Linked DNA regions of Piscinibacter gummiphilus. The protein of the gene in region 1 interacts with the protein of each later gene in a pairwise test. Links are inferred from orthologs where the notes say so. Each region holds a gene or a part of one and is shown on either strand. Other genes may lie near its edges. The genes, in order: clpB and A4W93_RS20670.

What was found.
Region 2: the proteins of clpB (region 1) and A4W93_RS20670 interact in binary tests that used the Escherichia coli proteins (3 or more experiments, as listed by UniProt). The link is inferred for Piscinibacter gummiphilus from one-to-one orthologs.

Annotation. Positions count from the first base shown.
Region 1 is NZ_CP015118.1:3,515,299-3,523,342, reverse strand. The notes cover bases 3,315-6,428. They hold clpB (ATP-dependent chaperone ClpB), read left to right. Parts: upstream 3,315-3,631; coding sequence 3,632-6,226; downstream 6,227-6,428. Other genes in these bases: ilvD (dihydroxy-acid dehydratase), read left to right, coding at 6,393-6,428; A4W93_RS15745 (hypothetical protein), read left to right, coding at 3,315-3,582. Also shown: thrC (threonine synthase), read left to right, coding at 1-138; mobB (molybdopterin-guanine dinucleotide biosynthesis protein B), read left to right, coding at 135-686; A4W93_RS15765 (molybdopterin molybdotransferase MoeA), read left to right, coding at 637-1,881; A4W93_RS15760 (MoaD/ThiS family protein), read left to right, coding at 1,878-2,129; A4W93_RS15755 (molybdenum cofactor biosynthesis protein MoaE), read left to right, coding at 2,135-2,611; fluoride efflux transporter CrcB, read left to right, coding at 2,608-3,006; more of A4W93_RS15745, read left to right, coding at 3,085-3,314; more of ilvD, read left to right, coding at 6,429-8,044. UniProt on the Escherichia coli protein: Part of a stress-induced multi-chaperone system, it is involved in the recovery of the cell from heat-induced damage, in cooperation with DnaK, DnaJ and GrpE. Acts before DnaK, in the processing of protein aggregates.
Region 2 is NZ_CP015118.1:4,556,199-4,563,937, reverse strand. What follows is about bases 2,112-4,920. They hold A4W93_RS20670 (sulfurtransferase TusA family protein), read left to right. Parts: upstream 2,112-3,302; coding sequence 3,303-3,539; downstream 3,540-4,920. Other genes in these bases: A4W93_RS20660 (NAD(P)-dependent oxidoreductase), read left to right, coding at 4,654-4,920; galU (UTP--glucose-1-phosphate uridylyltransferase GalU), read right to left, coding at 3,637-4,503; A4W93_RS20675 (NUDIX domain-containing protein), read left to right, coding at 2,749-3,306; cysM (cysteine synthase CysM), read left to right, coding at 2,112-2,744. Also shown: A4W93_RS20690 (hypothetical protein), read left to right, coding at 47-289; A4W93_RS20685 (hypothetical protein), read right to left, coding at 309-1,703; more of cysM, read left to right, coding at 1,839-2,111; more of A4W93_RS20660, read left to right, coding at 4,921-5,631; A4W93_RS20655 (valine--tRNA ligase), read right to left, coding at 5,573-7,739. UniProt on the Escherichia coli protein: Involved in thiosulfate metabolism.

The DNA.
Region 1 (8,044 bases):
GACACCATCGTGGAGGCCCTCGGCCGCCAGCCAGAACGCCCGGCGGCGCTGGAGGGCATCGAGCAGTTGCCCAAGCGCTTCGAGGCGATGCCGGCCGACGCCGAGCGGGTCAAGCGATTCATCGTCGACCACGCGTGAAGGTCATCGGCTTCTGCGGCCGCTCGGGGGCGGGCAAGACGACGCTGCTCGAGCGCCTGATTCCCGCCCTGCGTGCCGCGGGGCAGCGTGTGTCCGTGGTCAAGCACGCGCACCACGACTTCGACATCGACCACCCGGGCAAGGACTCGTGGCGCCACCGGAAGGCCGGCGCCTTCGAGGTGGTGATCGCCTCCGACCGGCGCCTGGCCATCGTGCGCGAGTACGAGGTGCAGGCGGACACCTCCGTGCACCAGATGCTCGCCGAGCTGTCCGGGTGCGACTGGGCGCTCGTCGAGGGCTTCAAGCACGCCGACCTCCCGAAGATCGAGGTGTGGCGAGCGGAGACCGGGCATCCGGTGCAATATCCGGTGGATCCGTACATCGTGGCCGTCGCCACCGACACGCCCGCCGGCCTGCCCGAACCCACGGGGCTGCCGCTGCTGGACGTGGACGACGCCGACGCGGTGGCGGCCTTCCTGCTGAGCGATCCGAACCGTTATGAGTACACCTTCCCCGACTTCCCGCCCGCCACTCCTTTCTCTGGATGAGGTGCTGTCGCGGCTGAACGCCGCGGTCGCGCCGCTGCCGGGCTGCCAGAGCACCACCGTCTCGACCTTCGAGGCCCTGGGCCGCGTGCTTGCCCACGACGTGGTGTCGATCGTGGACGTGCCGCCCGCCGACAACAGCGCGATGGACGGCTACGCGATGCGCCGGGCCGACGTGCCCGCCGCGGGCACCGTGCTGCCCGTGAGCCAGCGCGTGGCGGCCGGACATGTCGGTGCGCCTCTCCAGCCCGGCACCGCCGCACGCATCTTCACCGGCGCCCCGGTGCCCGAGGGCGCCGATGCCGTCGTGATGCAGGAGCAGTGCGACGCGCTCGACGGCGCGGTGCGGGTGAACATCGTGCCGGCGGAGGGCCTCGCCATCCGCCGCCGCGGCGAGGACGTGCGCCTGGGCAGCGTGGTGCTGCCCGCCGGCACCCGCCTCACGCCTCAGGCGCTGGGGCTCGCGGCCTCGGTGGGCGCGGCCACGCTCGACGTGGTGCGCCGCCCGAAGGTGGCGCTGTTCTCCACCGGCGACGAACTGGCGATGCCCGGCGAGCCGCTCAAGCCCGGCGCCATCTACAACTCCAACCGCTTCACGCTGCGTGCGCTGATCGAGGCCGCCGGGGCCGAGTGCACCGACCTCGGCATCGTGCCGGACCGGCTCGACGCCACCCAGGAAGCGCTGCGCCGCGCCGCCGAAGGACACGACCTGATCGTGACCAGCGGCGGTGTGTCCGTGGGCGAGGAAGACCACCTGCGGCCCGCGGTGCTGGCCGAGGGCACGCTCGACCTGTGGCAGATGGCGATGAAGCCGGGCAAGCCGCTGGCCTTCGGCCGCGTGCGGCGCGACGATGGCGGCCAGGCCTGGTTCCTCGGCCTGCCGGGGAATCCGGTGTCGAGCTTCATCACGTTCCTGCTGGCCGGACGCACCGTGCTGCGCCGCCTGCAGGGCGCGAGCAGCGAACTGCCGGCCCCGCTGATGCTGCGCGCCGACTTCGACTGGCCCGCCGACCGCCGCCGCGAGTTCCTGCGCGTGCGCCGCAACGCCGACGGCGGCCTCGACCGCTTCACGAACCAGGGCTCGGGCGTGCTGACGTCGGCCGTCTGGGGCGACGGCCTGGTCGACAACCCGATCGGCACCGCGATCCAGCGCGGCGACCTCGTGCGCTACGTGCCGTTCTCGGAGTGGTTCGCATGAAGGTCACGCTGAAGTTCTTCGCGTCGTTGCGCGAGGCGCTGGGCGCCGGCGGCCCGCTGGAGGTGCCCGACGGCGCCACCATCGCCGACGTGCGCCGCCTGCTGCAGGCGCGCGACGCCGCCCACGCCCAGGCGCTGGCCGAGGGCAGGGCGCTGCGCTGCGCGCTGAACCAGGCCCTGTGCCCAGAGGGCACGGTGGTGACCGAGGGGGCCGAGCTGGCCTTCTTCCCGCCCGTCACCGGAGGCTGAACGCCATGGCCGCGCCGAGGGTGTCCGTGCAGGAAGCCGACTTCGACCTTGGCGCCGAGGTGGCCGCGCTGCGCGAGGGCGACGGCGGCACCGGGGCCGTGGTGAGTTTCGTGGGCACGGTGCGCGACACCTCCCACGGGCACGACGTGGTGCGGATGGAGCTGGAATACTACCCCGGCATGACGGAGAAGGCCATCGAGGCCATGGTCGACGCCGCCTTCGAGCGTTTCGACATTCGCGGCGCCCGGGTCATCCACCGCGTGGGCGTGCTCGATGCGCGGGCCCAGATCGTGCTGGTGGCCGTCACGTCGGCCCACCGTGGCCAGGCCTTCCAGGCCTGCGAATTCCTGATGGACTACCTGAAGACCCAGGCCCCGTTCTGGAAAAAGGAACACACCGCGGAAGGCGCGCACTGGGTCGACGCCCGGGTGCAGGACGACGAGGCGCTCGCCCGCTGGGGCATCGAGGGAAGGAACGCATGAACGGACAGGTCTTCTCGTGGTGGCAGGTGCTCGCGGTGTCCGCGGGTGCGTCGGCCGGGGCGCTGGCGCGTTGGCAGGCCGGGGTGTGGTTCAACCGGTCGGGCTCGTCGCTGCCGGTGGGCACGCTGCTCGTCAACTGCGTGGGCGGCCTGCTGATCGGCTTCGCCCTCGTCGCGTTCGACCGGGCCCCCAACGACCTGCTGAAGCTGCTGCTGGTCACCGGCTTCCTCGGAGGTCTGACCACCTTCTCGGCATTCTCGGGCGAGTCGCTCGTGCTGCTGCAGCGCGGCGCCTACGGCGCGGCGCTGGTCCACACCCTGGCCCACGTGGCCGGCGCGCTGGTGTGCGCGGCCGCTGGGGCCGCCCTCGCACGGAACTGGTTCACGACCGTGTGACGGGAGCCGTTCGGGTCATGGGACGGTCACACGGGATGTTCACACTCGGCGGCTTCCGGATGAAGACGACACCGCCCGATGGACCGTCACCTGTCACCCCGCAAGACCCCGCTCGCCCGTGAATGGCTGGACGCCCGGGACCACCGGCTCGATCGGGCGCGCCGGGCGCTGCTGATCACGGTGGACGGCCGGCGCAGCGGCCATGAGTTGACAGCGCTGGCCCAGGGGCTGGGCCTCGACCAGGAGGCCATCGCCGACCTGCACCGCCAGGGCCTGATCGTCTGGCCCACGGTGATCGCGGCGCCCGTTCCACCGCCGCCGCCCCCTCCGGCGCCGAAGCCGGCCGCCCCGCAGCCGTCGCTGGCCGCGGCCAAGATGTACGCGATCGACCTCGCCACCCTGATGCTCGGCGGCCGTGACCAGGACCTGCGGGCCCTGGCCACCGAGGTGCAGACCCGCGAGGCGCTGGTCGCCTGGTGCGAGATGGCGGCGCGGGCGGTCGAGACCCATGCCGGCCCCGAGCGGGCGCAGCGGTTCCTGGAGAAGACATCAGGGATGCTTGCGCCGTCCGCTTGAAAACCGGGGCAGTCTCCTCACATGATGAGCAATCGGAGGATTTGCTCACATGCGACTCGACAAACTCACTACCCCGTTCCAGACCGCGCTGTCGGAGGCCCAGAGCCTGGCCGTCACGCGCGACAACCCGTACATCGAACCCGCGCACGTGCTCGTGGCCATGCTCGCCGAGGCCGACGGCCCGAAGGCGCTGCTGCAGCGTGCCAACGTCGACACCGTGGCGCTGCAGCACTCGCTCGAGGGCGAGATCAAGAAGCTGCCCCAGGTGCAGGGCGGCGAGCCCGTGCAGGCCAGCCGCGACACCGGCGCGCTGCTGCAGGCGGCCGACAAGGAAGCCACCAAGCGCGGCGACCAGTTCATCGCGAGCGAGATGTTCATCCTCGCCGCCACCGACAGCAAGGCCTCCATTGGCCAGGTGCTGAAGAACCATGGCCTGACCCGCAAGTCGCTGGAGGCGGCCATCGAGGCCGTCCGCGGCGGCCAGAAGGTCGACAGCGCCGACGCCGAAGGCCAGCGCGAGGCCCTGAAGAAGTACACGCTCGACCTCACCGAACGCGCCCGCCAGGGCAAGCTCGACCCCGTGATCGGCCGCGACGACGAGATCCGCCGCGCCATCCAGGTGCTGCAGCGCCGTTCGAAGAACAACCCGGTGCTCATCGGCGAACCCGGCGTGGGCAAGACCGCGATCGTCGAGGGGCTGGCCCAGCGCATCGTCGCGGGCGAGGTGCCCGACTCGCTGAAGAACAAGCGCGTGCTCGTGCTCGACATGGCGCTGCTGCTCGCCGGGGCCAAGTACCGCGGCGACTTCGAGGAACGCCTGAAGGGCGTGCTGAAGGAAGTGGCCCAGGAAGAGGGCCGCACCATCCTCTTCATCGACGAGATCCACACGATGGTGGGCGCCGGCAAGGCCGAGGGCTCCATCGACGCCGGCAACATGCTCAAGCCCGCGCTCGCGCGCGGCGAGCTGCACTGCATCGGCGCCACCACGCTCGACGAGTACCGCAAGTACGTCGAGAAGGACGCCGCGCTCGAGCGCCGCTTCCAGAAGGTGCTGGTGGGCGAGCCTACCGTCGAGGCCACCATCGCGATCCTGCGCGGGCTGCAGGAGAAGTACGAGGTGCACCACGGCGTGGAGATCACCGACCCGGCCATCGTGGCCGCGGCCGAGCTGAGCCACCGCTACATCACCGACCGCTTCCTGCCCGACAAGGCCATCGACCTGATCGACGAGGCCGCGGCCAAGATCAAGATCGAGATCGACTCGAAGCCCGAGCTGATGGACCGCCTCGACCGCCGGCTGATCCAGCTGCAGATCGAGCGCGAGGCCGTGCGCCGCGAGAAGGACGAATCCTCGCAGAAGCGTTTCGCGCTGCTGGAGGAGGAGATCGCCAAGCTGCAGCGCGAGGCCGCCGACCTCGACGAGATCTGGAAGGCCGAGAAGGCCGCCGCCCAGGGCTCGGCCCACGTGAAGGAGGAGATCGACCGCATCCGCTTCCAGATCGAGGAACTCAAGCGCAAGGGCGACTTCAACAAGGTCGCCGAGCTGCAGTACGGGCGCCTGCCCGACCTGGAGCGCACCCTGAAGGAGGCCCAGGCGAAGGAGCTGAAGAAGGGCGCGTCCGCCGACGGCCGGCCGCAGCTGCTGCGCACGATGGTGGGCGCCGAGGAGATCGCCGAGGTGGTGGCGCGCTCCACCGGCATCCCCGTGGCCAAGCTGATGCAGGGTGAACGCGACAAGTTGCTCCAGATGGAGGTGAAGCTGCACGACCGCGTGATCGGCCAGGACGAGGCCATCACCGCCGTGTCGAACGCCATCCGGCGCTCGCGTTCGGGCCTGTCCGACCCGAACCGGCCGACCGGCTCGTTCCTGTTCCTCGGCCCCACGGGCGTGGGCAAGACCGAACTGTGCAAGGCGCTGGCCGGGTTCCTGTTCGACAGCGAGGACCACCTGATCCGCGTCGACATGAGCGAGTTCATGGAGAAGCACTCGGTGAGCCGGCTGATCGGTGCGCCCCCGGGCTACGTGGGCTACGACGAGGGCGGCCACCTGACCGAGGCCGTGCGGCGCAAGCCCTACAGCGTCGTGCTGCTCGACGAGGTGGAGAAGGCGCACCCGGACGTGTTCAACGTGCTGCTGCAGGTGCTGGACGACGGTCGCCTGACCGACGGCCAGGGCCGCACCGTGGACTTCAAGAACACGGTGATCGTGATGACGTCGAACCTCGGTTCGCACCACATCATGCAGATGGCCGGCCAACCGGCCGAGGAGATCCGCGACGCGGTGTGGGGCGAGCTCAAGCAGCACTTCCGTCCGGAGTTCCTGAACCGCATCGACGAGACCGTGGTGTTCCATGCGCTCGACCGGTCGAACATCGAGTCCATCGCGAAGATCCAGCTCAAGGTGCTGGAGCAGCGCCTCGAGAAGATGGACATGAAGCTCGACGTGTCGCCCGCGGCCCTGACGGAACTGGCGAAGGCCGGCTTCGACCCGGTGTTCGGCGCACGGCCGCTGAAGCGGGCGATCCAGCAGCACCTGGAGAACCCGGTGGCCAAGCTGATCCTCGAGGGGCGGTTCGCGCCGAAGGACGTGATTCCCGTCGACTTCGAGGAAGGGGAGTTCACGTTCAGCAGGGTGGTGCACTGACGCGAGCCGCTCGGCGCCCCGCCACCCCCGTCATCCCGGCGCAGGCCGGGACCCCGTGCCTTCGTTGAGGAGCCCGGGGTCCCGGCATCCGCCGGGATGACGCCTTTTTGGCATTGCGGCGATAATCACTAGTTACGTCCGCAACGCCTCATCCCGAGCCCTCACGATGCCCGTTTACCGTTCCAAGACCTCCACCGCCGGCCGCAACATGGCGGGTGCCCGTTCCCTGTGGCGCGCCACGGGCATGAAGGACGAAGATTTCTCGAAGCCCATCATCGCGGTCGTCAACTCCTTCACCCAGTTCGTGCCCGGCCACGTGCACCTGAAGGACCTGGGCCAGTTGGTCGCGCGCGAGATCGAGGCGGCGGGCGGTGTCGCCAAGGAATTCAACACGATCGCCGTGGACGATGGCATCGCGATGGGCCACGACGGCATGCTGTACTCGCTGCCCAGCCGCGACATCATCGCGGACTCGGTCGAGTACATGGTCAACGCGCACTGCGCCGACGCCATGGTGTGCATCTCCAACTGCGACAAGATCACCCCCGGCATGCTGATGGCCGCCATGCGGCTGAACATCCCCGTCGTGTTCGTGTCCGGCGGCCCGATGGAAGCCGGCAAGACGCGCCTTGCGAACCCCGTCACGAAGCAGATCGAGTTCAAGAAACTCGACCTCGTGGACGCGATGGTGATCGCCGCCGACAAGTCCTACTCCGACGCCGACGTGGCCGAGGTGGAGCGTTCGGCCTGCCCGACGTGCGGCTCGTGCTCGGGCATGTTCACGGCCAACTCGATGAACTGCCTGACCGAGGCGCTGGGCCTCTCGCTGCCGGGCAACGGCACGGTGGTGGCCACCCACGCCGACCGCGAGCAGCTGTTCAAGCGCGCCGGCCGCCGCATCGTCGAACTGGCCCGCCAGTACTACGAGCAGGAGGACGACACGATCCTGCCACGTTCGGTGGGCTTCAAGGCGTTCGAGAACGCGATGACGCTCGACATCGCGATGGGCGGCTCCACCAACACCATCCTGCACCTGCTGGCCATCGCCAGCGAGGCCGGCATCGACTTCACGATGTCCGACATCGACCGCCTGTCGCGCGTCGTTCCGCAGCTGTGCAAGGTGGCGCCCAACACGAACAAGTACCACATCGAAGACGTGCACCGCGCCGGCGGCATCATGGCCATCCTGGGCGAGCTGGACCGCGCGGGCAAGCTGCACACCGACGTGCCCACCGTGCACGCGAAGACCCTGGGCGAGGCGCTCGACCAGTGGGACATCGTCCGCACGCAGGACGAGGCGGTGCGCAAGTTCTACATGGCCGGCCCCGCGGGCATCCCGACGCAGGTGGCGTTCAGCCAGAACACCCGCTGGCCCAGCCTCGACACCGACCGTGCCGAAGGCTGCATCCGCTCGAACGAACACGCGTTCTCGAAGGAAGGCGGTCTGGCCGTGCTCCGCGGCAACATCGCGCTCGACGGCTGCGTCGTGAAGACCGCCGGCGTCGACGAGAGCATCCTCGTGTTCGAAGGCTCGGCCCACGTGACGGAGTCGCAGGACGAAGCCGTCGAGAACATCCTCGCCGGCAAGGTCAAGGCGGGTGACGTGGTGATCGTGCGCTACGAAGGCCCGAAGGGCGGCCCCGGCATGCAGGAGATGCTGTACCCCACCAGCTACATCAAGTCGCAGGGCCTGGGCAAGGCGTGCGCGCTGCTGACGGACGGCCGCTTCTCGGGCGGCACCTCGGGCCTGTCCATCGGCCACTGCTCGCCGGAAGCGGCGGCGGGCGGCGCGATCGGCCTCGTGCGCGACGGCGACCG
Region 2 (7,739 bases), 1.0 Mb from region 1 along the record:
GAACCTCGCGCCCCATCGTTGTTGCGAGAAGGCGAAGAGGATTCCGATGTCGTACGAAGTACCCGAGGACGCGACCGCGTTCGTCCACCGTGGCCACGCGGTGGAGATCGTTCTTTCCGATGCCGGAGGCGGGCGTTGGAACTGGTTCCTCCGGATCGACGGCGTCGAGCATTCGCCGGGCGACGTGGGCCCCGCGCCCAACCTGGCCTCGGCCATCCGCGAGGCCCAGGTGGGCGCGCGCTACCTGATCGATTCGGGCGTGGCAGGGGTCGACGCGCGGAAGGCCTGAGCCCCGCGCGCCGTGGCCGTCACTTCACCGCGTCCGCCGGCAGTTCCACCATGTAGGCGTCCACGTCGTCCTTGCTGCCGGTGTTCCAGTTCGAGTTGAACAGCACCTTCGTGAAGTCGCGGCTGACGGTCGCGTGCGGTTCCGTCCAGTACTCGTTGTAGAGCGAGCGGTGGAACGCGAGGTTGAACGTGCGCGGCGAGGCCTTGAGTTCCATCGCGAAGACCTTGTCGTGCATCCACTGCCGGCTGCCGCCGGCGGGAATGAAACCCGCGTAGACCGACACGATCACCCAGCCCGGCTTGTCGTAGCCCTTGCCCGAGATGTGCAGCGCGTTGGTGGTGCCCGCGAGGTAGGTGGGCAGCAGCGCCGTGCGTTCGCCGGTGCGCAGGTTGATCATGAAGAGGTCGCCCTGGGCCGACTGGTAGTCGACCGAGACGTAGAGGTCGTCGCCGTTCGCGCCGATCGCGATGTCGGAGTGCTCGGACTTCGCGAGCAGCTTGCGTTGTTGCGAGAAGTCCCGCGAGTACGCGACCGTGCCGCGCGCGCCGTCGCCGGACACCACGCACCAGTCGCCGCTCGGGCTCATGCTGACGTGGTCGGGGCGGTCGCCGTTCGTGTTCATCGTGCCCACGAGGCTGTCGGTGTCGCGGTCCCACGTGGCCACGCCGAGGGTGCCGAAGTTCACGTCCTCGACCATGAAGCACCAGTAACGCTGGTCGCGCGACGGTGCGCCTTCGGACTTGGTCCACGCCACCGCGGCGGCCGGCCAGCGGGCCTTCAGGCGGGCGCCCAGGTCGCCCACCACGCGCGTGGCGCCGGTGGACACCGTGAGCTCGTTCACCTTCATGCCGACGCCGTTGGTGGGCAGGTAGTAGAGCTTGTCGCCGTCGGTGGCGTGCCACTGCGGCTCGGCATCGCCGCCGGGGCCGGGCAGCACCTTGACGCGCTGCCGCGTGGCGGTCTCGTACAGGTGCCAGCTGCCGTTCAGCGCGTAGGCGAGGTAGTGGGTGCCGGTGGCGTTGAAGGCCTGGCGGCGCGAGTAGTCGTTGCGGGTGAAGCCGGCGACACCGTCGGCCGCGTGGTCGGTGGACCGCACGACACACGTGCCGTACGCGGGTTCCGCGAAGGCCGCGCCCTTCGCGGGCTTGGCGAGCGTGGCGATGGGATCGGTGGTGCGGGTGCCGGACAGCGTGAAGGCGGTGGTGTAGAAGTTCGCGCAAGCCGGGGTGAGGGCGGACGCCGGTGCCGACGGGGGCGCGGAGGCGGGCGGCGCCGCGGCCGGTGGCGACGGTGTCACGGCCGGGGCCGGCGGCGTGGCGGGTGTGTCGGAGCCTCCACCCCCACACCCCGCGGTGGCCAGGCACGCGACGGCGCCCAGCAGCGCGGCCACGTGCCAGTGTTTCGAACGGTCCATCCCTCTCTCCCTGGGTTCCTTTTGTGGAGCGAAGCGTACCGGAGCCGGCGAGGGGGGCGGTAACGAGGTGCAGCCCGAGATTCCGCATGCCGGCCGGGTTCTCCCGCTCCTGCGACAATGGCGGCAGGAGAGCGCATGAAGACCTACAAGACACTCGAAGACTCGATCGGCAACACCCCGCTGGTGCGGCTGGTGCGTGTGCCCGGCGCGGAGAACGACCGGCGCGGCAACGTCATCCTCGGCAAGCTCGAGGGCAACAACCCGGCCGGCTCGGTCAAGGACCGTCCCGCCATCAGCATGATCAAGCGCGCCGAGGAGCGCGGCGAGATCCGCCCCGGCGACACGCTGATCGAGGCCACGTCCGGCAACACCGGCATCGCCCTGGCGATGGCCGCGGCCGTGCGCGGCTTCCGCATGGTCCTGATCATGCCGGAGGACCTGAGCATCGAACGCGCGCAGACCATGAAGGCCTTCGGCGCGGAACTCGTGCTGACGCCCCGCAGCGGCGGCATGGAATACGCCCGTGACCTCGCCGAGCAGATGCAGCGCGAGGGCAAGGGCCGGGTGCTCGACCAGTTCGGCAACCCCGACAACCCGCGCGCCCACTACGAATCCACGGGCCCCGAGATCTGGAAGGACACCGACGGCCGCATCACGCACTTCGTGAGCGCGATGGGCACCACCGGCACCATCACCGGCACGTCGAAGTTCCTGAAGGAGAAGAACCCGGCCATCCAGGTGATCGGCGCGCAGCCGAGCGAGGGTTCGCGCATCCCCGGCATCCGCAAGTGGCCCGAGGCCTACATGCCGAAGATCTACGACCCGACGAACATCGACGAGACCATCGAGGTGAGCCAGGAGAACGCCGAGGACATGGTGCGGCGCCTCGCCCGCGAGGACGGCCTGTTCGCGGGCATCTCCGCGGCGGGCGCCTGCTGGGCCGCGCTCGAAGTCGCCAAGCGGGTCGAGAACGCGACCATCGTGTTCATCGTCTGCGACCGCGGCGACCGCTACCTCTCCACCGGCGTCTTCCCGGCCTGACGCCATGGTCCACGCATTCCACTTCTGCCCCAACTGCGCCACCGCGCTGCAGCGCATCACCGAAGTCGAGGATGGCGGCCCGAAGGAGCGCACGCGTTGCCCGTCCTGCGGCTGGACCCACTGGAACAACCCGACCCCGGTGCTCGCCGCCGTGATCGAGCTGCCCGAGGCGGGCGGCCAGCTGCTGCTGGCCCGCAACGCCGCGTGGCCGCAGAAGATGTTCGGCCTCGTCACCGGCTTCATGGAAGCGGGCGAGACGCCGCAGGAGGGCATCGCCCGCGAGGTGTTCGAGGAAACGGCACTCACCGCCGAGGCCGTGAACCTGGTGGGGGTCTACGACTTCCAGCGCATGAACCAGGTCATCATCGCGTACCACGTCGTGGCGCGCGGCGAGGTGACGCTGTCGCCCGAACTGGCCGAGTACAAGCTGGTGCCGCCCGAGAAGGTGAAGTGCTGGCCCGCCGGCACGGGCCAGGCGGTGGCCGACTGGCTGCGCTCGCGCGGCATCGAACCCCAATGGCTCGAGTGGCCCCCGGCCGGCTCGCCGCGAGAATCGACATGAACGCACCCACCGTCCACAAGGAAATCGACACCCGCGGCATGAACTGCCCGCTGCCCATCCTGAAGGCCAAGAAGGCACTGGCGGACATGCACAGCGGCGACGTGCTGAAGGTGGTGGCCACCGACCCCGGGTCCACGCGCGATTTCCAGGCGTTCGCCCGGCAGACGGGCAACGAGCTGATCGAGCAGACCGCCGAAGGCGGCGAGTTCGTGCACTACCTGCGGCGGCGCTGAACCCCGATGCCCGTCACCCCGGCGAACGCCGGGGCCCACTGCGGGCGGGGCGCGCTGTTCACCGGTGGATCCCGGCGTTCGCCGGGATGACCGTTTTTCAGATCTCGAGCGTGCGCAGGTAGTCGCGGAAGCCCGGGCCCAGCACCGGGTGCTTCAGCGCCAGCTCCACGTTGGCCTGCAGGAACCCCTCCTTGCTGCCGCAGTCGTAGCGCTTGCCTTCGTAGCTGTACGCGAACACCTTCTCGCGGCGCAGCAGGCCGGCGATGCCGTCGGTCAGCTGGATCTCGCCGCCCACGCCGCGCGGCTGGTTGGCGATCTCGTGGAAGACGCCGGGGGTCAGGATGTAGCGGCCGGCCACGCCCAGGCGCGACGGCGCATCTTCCGGCGCCGGCTTTTCCACCATGCGGTTGACGTCCATCAGGCGGTCGTTGATGGCCGTTCCCGCCACGATGCCGTAGCGGCGTGTGTGTTCCGCCGGCACTTCCTGCACGGCGAGGATGGACACGCGCCACTCGTTGTACTGCTCCACCATCTGCTTGAGCACCGGACGATCACCCACCATCAGGTCGTCCGCGAGCAGCACGGCGAACGGTTCGTTGCCCACGAGGCGCTGGCCGCACAGCACGGCGTGGCCGAGGCCCAGGGCCTGCGGCTGGCGCACGTAGATGCACTCCATGTCGTCGGGCTTGACGCTCCGTACCACGTCCAGCAACTCCTGCTTACCCGCCTGTTCGAGGGCTACCTCGAGCTCGAAAGTCATGTCAAAGTGGTCTTCGATGGGGCGCTTGTGCCGGCCGGTGACGAAGATCATCTCCCGCACGCCGGCGGCATAGGCTTCCTCCACGGCGTACTGGATCAGCGGCTTGTCCACCACCGGCAGCATTTCCTTCGGCTGGGCCTTCGTGGCGGGAAGGAAGCGGGTGCCGAGACCGGCCACGGGGAAGATTGCCTTGGTGACTGACATGGTGCGCAGCGTTTCGAGTGGGTGAGTGGACGAGCGGGTGATCAGGTGGGTGAGCGTGGGTCAGCGGTCAGCGACCCAGAAAAAACATTGTGTCATGGCCCGGAACAGGAATCCGGCCCGGCCGTTTTACCGAGACTGCGTGACAACCCTATGGACTTGCTGATCGTCGACACGCTGGACGCGGAAGTCAGGCAGTGGCTCGAGTCGCGGCACACGGTGCGCTACGCACCCGAACTGGCCCAGGACCTGAAGGCCTTCCGCCTCGCCCTGTGCAACGTGCGCGCGCTGATCCTCCCCGCGTCCGTGGCCTTCGGCGCGAAGACCCTGCCGCTCGCCCCCATGATGCGCGCCGTGGGCCGCATCAACAGCGGCGCCGAGAACATCGATGCCGAAGCCTGCCAGCGCGCCGGCATCGAGGTGGTGCGCAGCGCCACCGCCACCGCCCAGGCCGAGGCCGAGTTCATGATCGGCGCCATCCTCTCCATGCTGCGCCGGGTGCCCGTGGAGGGCGCCGACGGCATGCGCGTGGGCCGCGAGCTGGGCGCGTGCACGGTGGGCCTGATCGGCATGCCGCCGGCCGCGCGCGCGATGGCCTCGATGCTGAGCGGCTTCGGCTGCCGGGTGATCGGCTACGAGCCCTCGCTGCACGCGAGCGACGGCGTCTGGGACCGCTGGAAGGTGGCCCCCATGCCGCTGCGCGAACTGATCGAGACGAGCGACGCACTCGCCGTGCAGCTGAACTACTTCACGCGCTACCAGGGCCTGATCGGCGAGCGGCTGCTGCCGTGGTGCAAGCCGAACCAGGTGATGGTGAGCGTGTCCCACTCCGGCGTGTTCGACGAGAAGTCGCTCGCCGACGCACTGCGCAGCGGCCGCATGGCCGCCGGCTGGATCGACAGCCTGGAGCCGGGCGCCCTCGACGAGGGCCGCCCGCTGCACGGCATCGGCAACCTGCAGATCACGCCACGCCTGGCCAGCACCACGCGCGAGTCGCGGCTGCGCAGCGCGTGGGCCGTGGCCCGCCGCATCGACGAGCTGCTCATGGCGACGCCGGTGGCGCCGCCCGAGTTCAGGCCGACTGCGCCAGGCGAGCCGCTTGATCTCGCAGCCGAGCCAGAGTCGCCGTGAAGTCGGCGATGCGCGCGCGCTCCTGATCCACCACCTCGGGCTTGGCCCGGGCCACGAAACTCTCGTTCGACAGCTTGGCCTGCGCCTTGGCGACTTCGCCTTCCAGGCGCGTGATCTCCTTGCCGACGCGCACCCGCTCGGCGGCCACGTCGATCTCGACGTGCAGGGCGAGGCGGGCGTCGCCCACGTTGGTCACCGGCGACAGGCTGGTGGCCGCCACGAACGCGGCCTCGTCGGCCAGCACGTTGACCTCCGACAGCTTCGCCAGCGCCTTCAGCAGCGGCGCCGCGGCGGTCAGGAACTCGCGGTCTCCGAAGGTGTTCAGCGGCACGCGGTTGCCGGGCTGCAACTGCATCTCGCTGCGCAGCACGCGGCAGGCGCTCGCGACCTGCTTCAGCTTGGCCACCCAGGCGTCGGCTTCCGGGTCGATGCGGGACAGGTCGGCCTCGGGGTACTTCGCCGTGACGATGCTCGGGCCCGCGCGGCCGGCCACCGGCGCCACGCGTTCCCACAGCTCGGCCGTGACGAACGGCGTGATGGGGTGCAGCAGGCGTAGCAGCGTCTCGATCGTGCGGATCAGCGTGCGGCGCGTGGCGCGCTGCTGCGCCTCGTTGCCGGTCTGGATCTGCACCTTGGCGATCTCGACGTACCAATCGCAGTACTCATAGGTGAACTGGTACAGCGCGGTGGCGACGTTGTCGAGGCGGTACTCGGCAAAGCCCTTCGCGGTCTCGGCCTCCACGCGTTGCAGCTCGCCGATGATCCAGCGGTCGGATGGGGACAGTTCCACCGGCTTCGACTCGTCGACGCCGCAGTCCTGGCCTTCGCAGTTCATCAGCACGAACTTCGTGGCGTTCCAGAGCTTGTTGCAGAAGTTGCGGTAGCCCTCGCAGCGCTTGCTGTCGAAGTTGATGTTGCGGCCCAGGCTGGCGAGCGACGCGAACGTGAAGCGCAGCGCATCGGCGCCGAACGCGGGGATGCCGTCCGGGAATTCCTTCTCGGTGTCCTTGCGCACGCGCGGCGCCGTCTCCGGCTTGCGCAGGCCCACCACACGCTTGTCGAGCAGGGGGCCGAGCGCGATGCCGTCGATCAGGTCGACCGGGTCGAGCACGTTGCCTTCCGACTTGCTCATCTTCTTGCCCTGCGAGTCGCGCACGAGGCCGTGGATGTAGACGTGGCGGAACGGCACCTGGCCGGTGAAGTGTTTCGTCATCATGATCATCCTGGCGACCCAGAAGAAGATGATGTCGAAGCCCGTGACCAGCACGGAGGAGGGCAGGAAGAGGTCGAGTTCCTTCGTCTTGTTCGGCCAGCCGAGCGACGAGAAGGGCACGAGGGCCGACGAGTACCACGTGTCGAGCACGTCCTCGTCGCGGGTCAGTTCACCGGTGTAGCCGGCGGCCGTGGCCTTCGCGCGGGCTTCCGCCTCGTCGCGTGCGACGAAGAGTTCGCCGCCCGTGCCGTACCAGGCCGGGATCTGGTGGCCCCACCACAGCTGGCGCGAGATGCACCAGTCCTGGATGTTCTTCATCCACTGGTTGTAGGTGTTGACCCACTGCTCGGGGAAGAACTTGACCTCGCCGCTCTCGACCACGTCGATGGCCTTCTGCGCGATGCTCGTGCCGTCGGCGCCGGCCTTGGTCATGGCGACGAACCACTGGTCCGTCAGCATGGGCTCGATGACCTGGCCGGTGCGCTCGCAGCGCGGCACCATCAGCTTGTGCTTCTTGACCTCGACGAGGAAGCCTTGCGCCTCCAGGTCGGCCACCACGCGCTTGCGGGCCACGAAGCGGTCGAGGCCGCGGTAGGCCTCGGGGGCGTTGTCGTTGACGGTGGCGTCGAGGTTCAGCACGCCGATCATCGGCAGCTTGTGGCGCTGGCCCACGGCGTAGTCGTTCGTGTCGTGGGCCGGGGTGACCTTCACGACGCCGGTGCCGAACTCGCGGTCGACGTATTCGTCGGCGATCACGGGGATGTTGCGGCCCACGAGCGGCAGCTTCACCTCACGGCCGATGAGGGCGGTGTAGCGCTCGTCCTCCGGGTGCACCATCACGGCCACGTCGCCCAGCATGGTCTCGGGGCGCGTGGTGGCGACCACCACCTCGCCC